3 regions of the Scandinavium tedordense genome follow, and region 2 is predicted to be linked to each of the others. Evidence: predicted binding sites of a transcription regulator. Region 2 holds the regulator's gene; each other region holds the start of a gene.
The links. The regulator PurR, encoded in region 2, represses purine synthesis genes. The targets are predictions, from matches to a motif close to CANGCAAACGTTTGCNTG.

Region 1 (3,282 bases), on a different contig from region 2:
ACCTGGGAAAGAGAGATTTTATTAACGTAGCTACCGCGCTGGGGGCGAATCTGAATCAGCCCGTTTTCGGCCAGCTTAATAAAGGCTTCACGCACCGGCTGGCGCGAAACGTCAAAGCGAACAGAAACCTCTTTCTCGGACAGCGGTGTACCCGGCGCTATCAGGCAGTGCACGATATCCCGGCGCAAAATACGGTAGATTTGCTGGTTCACGGGCTGTGTCGGATTGAGTTGCGATTCTGCGGCCATTGCTCTTTCTTAATTGCGGGGTAAGTGCGTTATTTTACGCTGAATATGACGCTACGCCCAGTCCGGCCTGCAGGCCGGGCTGGGCGTAGAATCGCTTAGCCTTGACGATGAATGCTCAGGCCAGCAAAAGACTGGCTGACGGGCATCATTTCAAGGGTATTGATGTTGACGTGTTTTGGCAGCGTTGCCACCCACCACACGGCTTCGGTCACGTCTTCCGCAGACAGCGCGCTGGTGTTTTCATAGGTTTTCTCTGCTTTCGCGTCGTCACCTTTAAAGCGCACGTTTGAGAACTCAGTGCCGCCCACCAGGCCCGGCTCAACATCAGTCACGCGAACGGCGGTGCCGTGCAGATCGGTGCGCAGGTTCAGGCTGAACTGGCGAACGAATGCCTTGGTCGCGCCGTAAACGTTGCCGCCCGCGTACGGCCAGCTCCCGGCGGTGGAACCGATGTTAATGATATGCCCGCAGTTGCGCTCAACCATGCCCGGCAGCACCGCGCGGGTCATATACACCAGTCCTTTGTTGTTGGTGTCGATCATGGTTTCCCAGTCATCCGCGTCGGCTTTATGTGCCGGCTCCATGCCCAGCGCCAGCCCGGCGTTATTGACCAGAATGTCGATATTGCGCCATTCAACGGGGAGGTTAGCCATCATATCTTCGATAGCTGCGCGGTTACGCACGTCGAGCTGCGCGGTCAGAATGCTGTCGCCCAGTTCTTCTTTCAGTTCCTGCAGACGCTCATGACGGCGTCCGGTGGCGATAACTTTATGGCCATTGGCAATGAAACGGCGGGTGATGCTCTCACCAAACCCGGCGGTCGCTCCGGTAACAAGTACAATCATTCTTCCTGTTCCTCAATGCGTTAACTGTTGCCATACCATACCACGCGTGGTCGGCCTTCGGGAACGGAACTTTGCAACCTGTTGTACCACTTTACAGCGCCTTCACCGTGCGCAAAAACGGTGCAACTGCTTCAGCGTTGTGCATCGTTTTACGCCGCTATTTTTGTTTTCATCAATGTTCAGCGGAATAGTTATGCAAGAAAAACGATTGCCAGAATAAGCAAACGGTTGCGGGCTGAATAATATTCAGTTTGTTGCGCAAACGAATGAATAATTAATAAGGTGTTGAAATTTCACGATAATCGTAAATTTAAAGCTGGCACTCTGTTTGCAATACTATTCTGACAATACACCTGCATAAATAACCCGGGCACAACCGGGATAAGAAGAGGTCAGAAATGGTCGACTATCGCTACGCGCTGCGCGGGCGCTTTTTTGATATTGCCGCAACGGCCGATAGCCCTGAGGAAATAGCCCGTCAGGCGCGCTACGTTGACGACGGCCTGATGTTCATCGCTGAAGGGCGCATCGCCGCGCTGATGAGCTGGGAAGAAGGGCAGTCATTGCTCAAACAACCGGACGACTGGGTCGATCTGCGCGGCAAGCTTATCGTGCCGGGTTTCGTCGATACTCATCTGCATTATCCGCAAACAGAAATGATCGGCGCGTTTGGTGAACAGTTGCTGGAATGGCTGACAACCTACACCTTCCCGGTGGAAAGCCAGTACGGCAACGCCGGGCACGCGGCAGAAATGTCAGCGTTCTTCCTCAACCAGCTGCTCTCGAACGGCACCACCACCGCGTTGGTGTTTGGCACCGTGCACCCGGAATCGGTCGACGCGCTGTTTGCCGCCGCCGCACAGCAAAATATGCGTCTCATCGCCGGGAAAGTAATGATGGACCGCAACGCGCCCGACTATTTAACCGAAACCGCCGAGCAGAGCTACCAGCAAACTCGTGAGCTAATCCTGCGTTGGCACAACCATCAGCGTCTCGGCTACGCCATCACCCCGCGTTTCGCGCCAACCTCGACGCCAGCACTGCTCGAAGCGGTGCAGCGGCTGCGCGAAGCGTTTCCGGACACCTGGCTGCACACCCATTTGAGCGAAAACCCGCAGGAAATTGCATGGGTGAAAAGCCTGTGGCCGGAACATGAAAACTATCTCGACGTCTACCATCACTACGGCCTGACCGGCAAACGCAGCGTCTTCGCGCATGCCATTCATTTACAGGATACGGAGTGGAATTGCCTGCACGACAGCGACTCAGCGGTGGCGTTCTGCCCGACCTCGAATCTGTTCCTCGGCAGCGGCCTGTTCCGTCTGCAAACCTGTTGGCAGAAAAAAGTCAAAATGGGTATCGGAACCGACGTTGGCGCCGGAACCACGTTCAACATGCTTCGCACGCTCGGTGAAGCCTACAAAATCGGTCAGTTGCAAAGCTACAAGCTGTGCGCCAGCGAAGCGTTTTATCACGCCACCCTTGGCGGCGCGCGGGCGCTGTGTCTCGATGAGCACATCGGCAATTTCAGTGTCGGTAAAGAGGCGGATTTTGTGGTGCTTGATCCGGCGGTTTCACCGCTTCAACAGCTGCGTAGCGCCCGCTGCAAGAATATTTACGAACTGCTGTTTATGCTGATGACCCTCGGCGATGACCGCAACATCGCCCAGACGTGGATCAATGGTGAATGTGCCTGGAGCCGTGATGGGCTGGAGGTGGCTGCATGACCCAATTTTTGCTCAATCAACAGCCAGTCACGCTTGAAAACGTCGACCCGAATCTGACCGTGCTGAACTGGCTGCGTAACGACCGGTTGCGCTGCGGCACTAAAGAAGGCTGCGCGTCGGGAGATTGTGGAGCCTGCACCGTGGTACTCGGCAGCGTGGACGACGGCAAAATTCGCTACCAGAGTGCTAACGCCTGTTTGTTATTAGTGGGGCAACTGCACGGGAAACAATTACTGACAGTGGAAGACCTGGTGGATGGCGGCGAACTGCATCCGGTGCAGCGCACGCTGGCCTGCGGACATGCCTCCCAGTGCGGGTTCTGCACGCCGGGCATCGTGATGTCGGCCTTTGCAATGCAAAAAAACGGCGCAGCAGCCAACAGCGCGACGATTGCTCATCAGCTGGGTGGCAATCTGTGCCGCTGCACCGGCTATCGGCCGATAGTTGACGCCGCGATGCGCA
Region 2 (3,282 bases):
CTATGTGGTCAGAATATTCTCTAGAAGTCGTGGACGCCGTAGCGCGTAACGGGAGCTTCAGCGCAGCCGCGCAGGAGTTGCACCGTGTGCCTTCTGCGATCAGCTATACCGTACGTCAGCTGGAAGAATGGCTGGCGGTACCGCTGTTTGAACGACGCCATCGCGACGTAGAATTAACCCCCGCAGGTGCCTGGTTTTTGAAAGAGGGTCGCTCTGTTATCAAAAAAATGCAGATCACCCGCCAGCAGTGTCAGCAAATTGCCAACGGCTGGCGTGGCAATTTGGCCATCGCGGTGGATAATATTGTGCGCCCGGAACGTACCCGGCAGATGATTGTCGATTTCTATCGCCACTTTAAGGATGTCGAACTGTGCGTTTTCCAGGAAGTATTCAACGGCGTGTGGGATGCGTTATCCGACGGGCGTGTAGAGCTGGCGATTGGCGCCACACAGGCGATCCCGGTCGGTGGGCGTTACGCATTTCGTGATATGGGGATGCTGAGCTGGAACTGCGTGGTGTCGAGTCAACATCCGCTGGCGCAGATGCCCGGCCCGCTCAGCGATGATGTGTTGCGCAACTGGCCGGCGCTGGTACGGGAAGATACCTCGCGATCGCTGCCGAAACGTATCACCTGGTTGCTGGATAATCAAAAACGGATTGTGGTGCCGGACTGGGAATCTTCCGCGACCTGTCTTTCCGCTGGTCTGTGTGCCGGAATGGTGCCCACGCATTTTGCCCGTCCGTATATCGACAGTGGTGAATGGGTGGCGCTGGAGCTGGAAAATCCGTTCCCTGATGCAGCGTGCTGCCTGACCTGGCAACAAAATGACATGTCACCGGCGCTGAGCTGGCTGCTGGAGTATTTGGGGGACAGTGAAACGTTGAATAAAGAGTGGTTACAGGAGCCGGAATAACCGGCTCCTGAGAGGTCATTAACGGCGGTAGTCGCGGAATGGGCCGTCGGCCACCGAGCGGCGCTCGATCAGGCGAGGATGCACTTCAATAGACTGCGACTCTTCACGCTTATTGACGATGCGATCCAGCAGCATATCGAAGGCCGCTTCACCCAGCGAATCCTTAGGCTGGTGGATAGTGGTCAGGGCAGGGGTAAAGAAGCGCGCGTTGCGCACGTTATCGTAACCAATGACTGAAATATCCTGTGGAACACGCAGACCCATTTCGTCTGCGGCACACAACGCACCCATCGCCATAATGTCACCGCCGCAGAACACGGCGGTTGGGCGTGGCTGTTGTGCAAGAATTTGCTGCATGGCGCGATAGCCGGATTCCGGCTCAAAATCACCCTGAACAATCCAGTTTTCAGGCACGTTGATTTGCGCTTCTTCCATGGCTTTCATGAAGCCCGCCAGACGTCCGGCGCCGGTGTTACGCTCCATCGGGCCAGGAATGACGCCGATTTCACGATGACCGCGTTCGACCAGATAGCGTCCGGCAATATAGCCCCCCTGGAAAGCGTTATCATTCACCGAGTCGGTAAAATCAGCTTTAGATTCGCCCCAGTCCATCACCACCATCGGGATGTGACGGTACTCTTCCAGCATCTCGAGCACCGACTGCGGGTATTCGGAACACATCACCAGTAGGCCATCGACGCGCTTTTGCGCCATCATTGAAAGATAGGCGCGCTGTTTTTCAAGGTTGTTCCAGGCATTACCCAAGATCAGGGTATAGCCTTTCTCGAAGCAGTTTTTCTCAACGGCTTCAATGATTTCAGCAAAATAGGCAGCTTCACTGCTGGTTGCCAGCAGGCCGATTGTTTTGGTGTGATTCACCTTCAGGCTGCGTGCCACGGCGCTTGGGGAGTAGTGCAGCTCTTTAATGGCCGCCCATACCGCGTTACGGGTATCTTCTGCCACGAAACGCGTCTTGTTAATTACATGTGATACAGTTGTAGTGGAAACGTTTGCGCGTTTCGCTACATCTTTAATAGTTGCCATTCGTTCTCACTCCAGACCCTTTCCTTACGCCTGATTACCGACACGAAAACGTTTGCCTTTACACACCCTTAACACAATTCAACTGAATTGCAGTACGCCGGGAGACAGACAGGACGACGGGAGGGGGTCAATGGCTGGTACGCTTTTAAATTAGCGTGGAATTTTGTCTGATTCTGAGGCAAAGGGAAAGAGAAAAATCGCTATGAGCCTAAAACCTGGAAGATTTTTGCGTATATTTGTGCAAAAATGAGCAAGCTCACTTTTGTTGTGGGGATTAAAAGGAGAAAAATTGATGAGTACCGACCTGAAGCTCTCTCTGATGACCACCGTTATCGCTTTGGCGCTGATCGTTGCTGCCGCGCTGACTGCTGTACTGCACTGATTTATCCGGAGGGAGAGCTCTCTTCCTCCTTCTCATTTTCCTTCCTGATTGTTATCAAATTCGCAAAAAACTTTTGCCATTTTGTTTACTTTTGTTTTTTTGTGATTGATGTCATGCTTTTGGCTTCTGCTTTCGCACTGTCTCAATGAGATGGCTTACCGGAGTCGTTACATGAAAATCAATTTCCCCCTGCTGGCACTGGCTGTTGGGGCATTTGGCATAGGTACCACTGAGTTTTCGCCAATGGGCCTGCTGCCTGTCATCGCCAAAGGTGTGGACGTGTCGATTCCCGCGGCCGGAATGCTGATCAGCGCCTATGCCATTGGCGTGATGGTCGGTGCCCCGCTGATGACGCTGCTGCTTTCACATCGCGCGCGCCGTAATGCGCTTATTTTCCTGATGGCAATTTTCACGCTCGGCAATGTGCTGTCGGCTATCGCGCCGGATTACACTACGCTGCTGTTGTCGCGCATTATCACCAGTCTTAATCATGGCGCTTTCTTCGGCCTCGGCTCGGTTGTGGCTGCAAGCGTAGTGCCTAAGCACAAGCAAGCCAGCGCGGTGGCGACCATGTTTATGGGGCTGACGATTGCCAATATCGGCGGCGTTCCGGCGGCCACTTGGCTTGGTGAAACCATCGGCTGGCGAATGTCGTTCCTTGCGACGGCCGGACTTGGCCTGGTGGCGATGGTCAGCCTGTGGTTCTCGTTACCGAAGGGCAGCAGCGGTGAACGCCCGGACGTAAAAAAAGAGCTGTCGGTTCTGATGCGCCCACAGGTGCTGACGGCGCTGTTGACGACCGTGCTCGGGGCCGGGGCGATGTTCACGCTCTACACCTATATTTCGCCAGTGCTGCATACCATTACGCATGCGTCACCGCTGTTCGTTACCGCCATGCTGGTACTGATTGGCATCGGCTTCTCTATCGGTAACTATCTCGGT
Region 3 (3,282 bases), on a different contig from region 2:
TAACGTTGATGCAGATTTTGCTGACCCATGGTCATCTTGATCACGTTGGCGCCGCCGCGGAGCTGGCACAACATTACGGTGTGCCGGTTATTGGACCGGAAAAAGAAGATGAGTTCTGGCTTCAGGGGCTACCAGCGCAGAGCAAAATGTTCGGTCTTGAAGACTGTCTGCCGCTCTCGCCAGACCGCTGGTTAAATGAAGACGATACCGTCAGCGTGGGTAACGTCAGCCTCAAAGTATTGCATTGTCCGGGCCATACGCCGGGTCATATTGTCTTTTTCGACGCAGTTTCGCAGCTGCTGATTTCAGGCGACGTGATCTTTAAAGGTGGAGTAGGGCGCAGCGATTTCCCGCGTGGCGACCATGGGCAGCTTATTGATTCGATTAAGCGCAAATTGTTACCGCTCGGCGATGCCGTCAGCTTTATTCCGGGCCACGGCCCGATGTCAACGCTCGGTCATGAGCGTGTACATAATCCTTTCCTACAGGATGAGATGCCTGTCTGGTAAATATAAAAAGCCGCGTTTGCGGCTTTTTTAATGCTCAAAACAAATAAAAAAGGCCGCTTTCGCAACCTTTTTTGGTCTGAATTACAGTACGGCGACGATGGCTTCGCATAGTGGGGCCATATTGTCTGGCGTCATGCCCGCGACGTTGACACGTCCGGATGCCACCGCATAAACACCAAACTCTTCACGCAGACGCAGGACCTGTTCTTTGGTCAGGCCGCTGAATGAGAACATGCCGTTCTGCTTGGTGATGAAGCTGAAATCACGGTCCGCACCTTTCTCGGCGAGGGTGTTTACGAACAGCAGGCGCATACGCTGAATGCGCTGACGCATGTCGGTCAGCTCTTGCTCCCAGATGGCGCGCAGCGCGTCATTACTGAGGATCGTTGCCACGACGGCGGCACCGTGAGCTGGTGGGTTAGAGTAGTTGGCGCGGATAACCGCTTTCATCTGGCTGAATGCGCGATCGACCGTTTCTGCATCCGCAGAAACGAGCGTGCAGGCGCCCACGCGTTCGTTATAGAGGCCAAAGTTTTTCGAGAAGGAACTCGCAACCAGTAGCTCTTTATGAACGGCGGCAAAAGCGCGCAGGCCTTCAGCATCTTCTTCCAGACCACGAGCAAAGCCCTGGTAAGCGAAGTCAAACAGCGGCAGCCAGCCTTTCTCGACGGACATTTTTGCCAGCTGTTCCCACTGTTCCAGCGTCGGATCGATCCCGGTTGGGTTGTGGCAGCAGCCGTGGAACAAAACCACGTCGCCCGCCTGAGCTTGATTCAGGCTAAGAATCAGGCTGTCAAAATCCAGAGCGTGTTGATTCGCGTCGTAGTAGCTGTATTCGCAGACTTCCAGCCCGGCGGAATTAAATACGCCTTTGTGGTTCGGCCAGCTTGGGTTGCTGACCCACACGCGTTTTACGTCAGTGTTTTTAGCGAGAAAATCCGCGGCTACGCGCAGCGCGCCGGTTCCACCTGGGGTCTGCGCCGTACGTGCACGCTTGTCAGCCACAATCGCACTGCCTTTCCCGAACAGCAGCTCCTGCGTGCAGCGGCCAAATTCAGGAATACCGTCAATGCCGAGGTAGTTCTTGGTGGTTTCATTTTCCAGCAGATAAAGTTCCGCTTTTTTTACGCTGGTCAGAACCGGTGTTTTACCGGTCTCATCTTTGTAAACACCAATCCCGAGGTTGATTTTCCCCGGGCGGTCATCGGCACGAAACAGATCGGCCAGGCCCAGAATAGGGTCGGCAGGGGCAGCGGTTATGTTCTCAAACATGACGAGGTTCCATTGTGGTTACTGAAGGGAAATCCGCTCTCAGGTTAACGGGAGAATGACGAAAAGCCAACCGTTTGCGAGAAAAAGCGAGTGGCTTTTTAAAAGTCACTATTATTTACTGCCAGCCATAAAAAAAACAGGGCCGAAGCCCTGTTTCTTAAGCATATAACAAAGTGGCGTACTGATTAGAACTGGTAAACGATACCTACAGCTGCCTGGTCGTCGGTAGCCTGACCAGATGCTTTAGAGTAATCGTTGTCGTTCAGCAGGTTGAATTTGTATGCTGCGTAGACGTTCATGTTCTTGTTGAAGTAGTACCATGAACCCACTTCGATGTATTTAACCAGGTCAGCATCGCCGCCGGAGAAGCTTGCATCACCCTTGGTACGGGCCAGCAGGTCTTTACCTTTGGACTGTACGTAACCGATGGATGGACGCAGGCCGAAATCGAACTGGTACTGAACCACGGCTTCGATGTTCTGAGTTTTGTTCGCGAAGTTGTTGTCTGGCTCGCGAGTCATGTTGGTGGTTTCAGCATACATCACAGCAGCGTAGACGTTGTTCGCGTCGTATTTGAATGCAGTAGACCATGCTTCAGCGCGGTCGCCGCCAGCACTTGCGTTACCGTAAACGGTACCGTTAGGAGCGGTGAAGGTGGCTGGATTAACCTGGTCGTTGGTGCGGTCAGCAGATTCATAACCTGCAGCTACGCTGAAGCCGTCCAGGAATGCGTACTGCACGGAGGTGCTGACGCCGTCGCCGTTTGCTTTCGCGCCGTTACCACCCAGAGTTACGTTATTTGCGGTGCCGTTGTTTTCGTCATAGTCGACGGTAACTGGGCTGCTGCGTTCGTTTTTACCCTGATATTGCAGGGCGAAGCTCAGGCCATCAACCAGACCGAAGAAATCGGTATTACGGTAGGTCAGAAGGCCAGTAGAACGACCGTTCATGAAGTTGTCGGTAGCCGCCCAAGAATCGCCGCCCCACTCAACCAGCATATCGGTGTATGCCGCTACGTCGTAGATTGCGCCGTAGTTACGACCGTAGTCGATAGAACCTGCATCACCAAATTTCAGACCGGCGAATGCCAGACGGGTAGCAGTACCCTGAGAACCTTCGACGTTAGACGCATTCAGGTTGTATTCCCACTGGCCGTAACCGGTGATCTGATCGTTGATCTGAGTTTCGCCTTTGAAACCGATACGAGCATAGGTGGTGTCAGAACTGTCGGTGTCGCCGTTGGTGGTCCAGATGTGTTCACCCACTGCTTTACCGTAGAAATCCAGTTTGTTGGCATTTTTGTTATAGATTTCTGCTGCGTTTGCCGCACCAGCTGCCAACAGGGCAGGGATAACCACTGCCAGGATATTGCGCTTCATCATTATTTATTACCCTCATTGGTTTTTTTATGGACACTTTCCACTACCGCCAATAGTTTTCGTCAATAAATATTTACGGAACTATTGATGAGAGTTTGGTGTCTTTCTGTGTCTGACAGGCA

Region 1: a site for PurR is predicted at 1,311-1,328, ahead of guaD (guanine deaminase). Genes of this name have one in related genera too.
Region 3: a site for PurR is predicted at 1,845-1,862, ahead of MUU46_RS19100 (amino acid aminotransferase). Genes of this name have one in related genera too.

Annotation. Positions count from the first base shown of each region.
Region 1 is NZ_JALIGG010000058.1:650,775-654,056, reverse strand. Features, by position in the region: gene MUU46_RS22520 (GntR family transcriptional regulator) at 1-248, opposite strand, end outside; gene ydfG (bifunctional NADP-dependent 3-hydroxy acid dehydrogenase/3-hydroxypropionate dehydrogenase YdfG) at 344-1,093, opposite strand; gene guaD (guanine deaminase) at 1,492-2,820, shown strand; gene xdhA (xanthine dehydrogenase small subunit) at 2,817-3,282, shown strand, end outside.
Region 2 is NZ_JALIGG010000056.1:74,674-77,955, reverse strand. Features, by position in the region: gene punR (DNA-binding transcriptional activator PunR) at 3-914, shown strand; gene purR (HTH-type transcriptional repressor PurR) at 933-1,958, opposite strand; gene cydH (cytochrome bd-I oxidase subunit CydH) at 2,251-2,340, shown strand; gene MUU46_RS13510 (MFS transporter) at 2,512-3,282, shown strand, end outside.
Region 3 is NZ_JALIGG010000057.1:662,158-665,439, forward strand. Features, by position in the region: gene MUU46_RS19095 (MBL fold metallo-hydrolase) at 1-509, shown strand, start outside; gene MUU46_RS19100 (amino acid aminotransferase) at 591-1,781, opposite strand; gene MUU46_RS19105 (porin) at 1,967-3,163, opposite strand.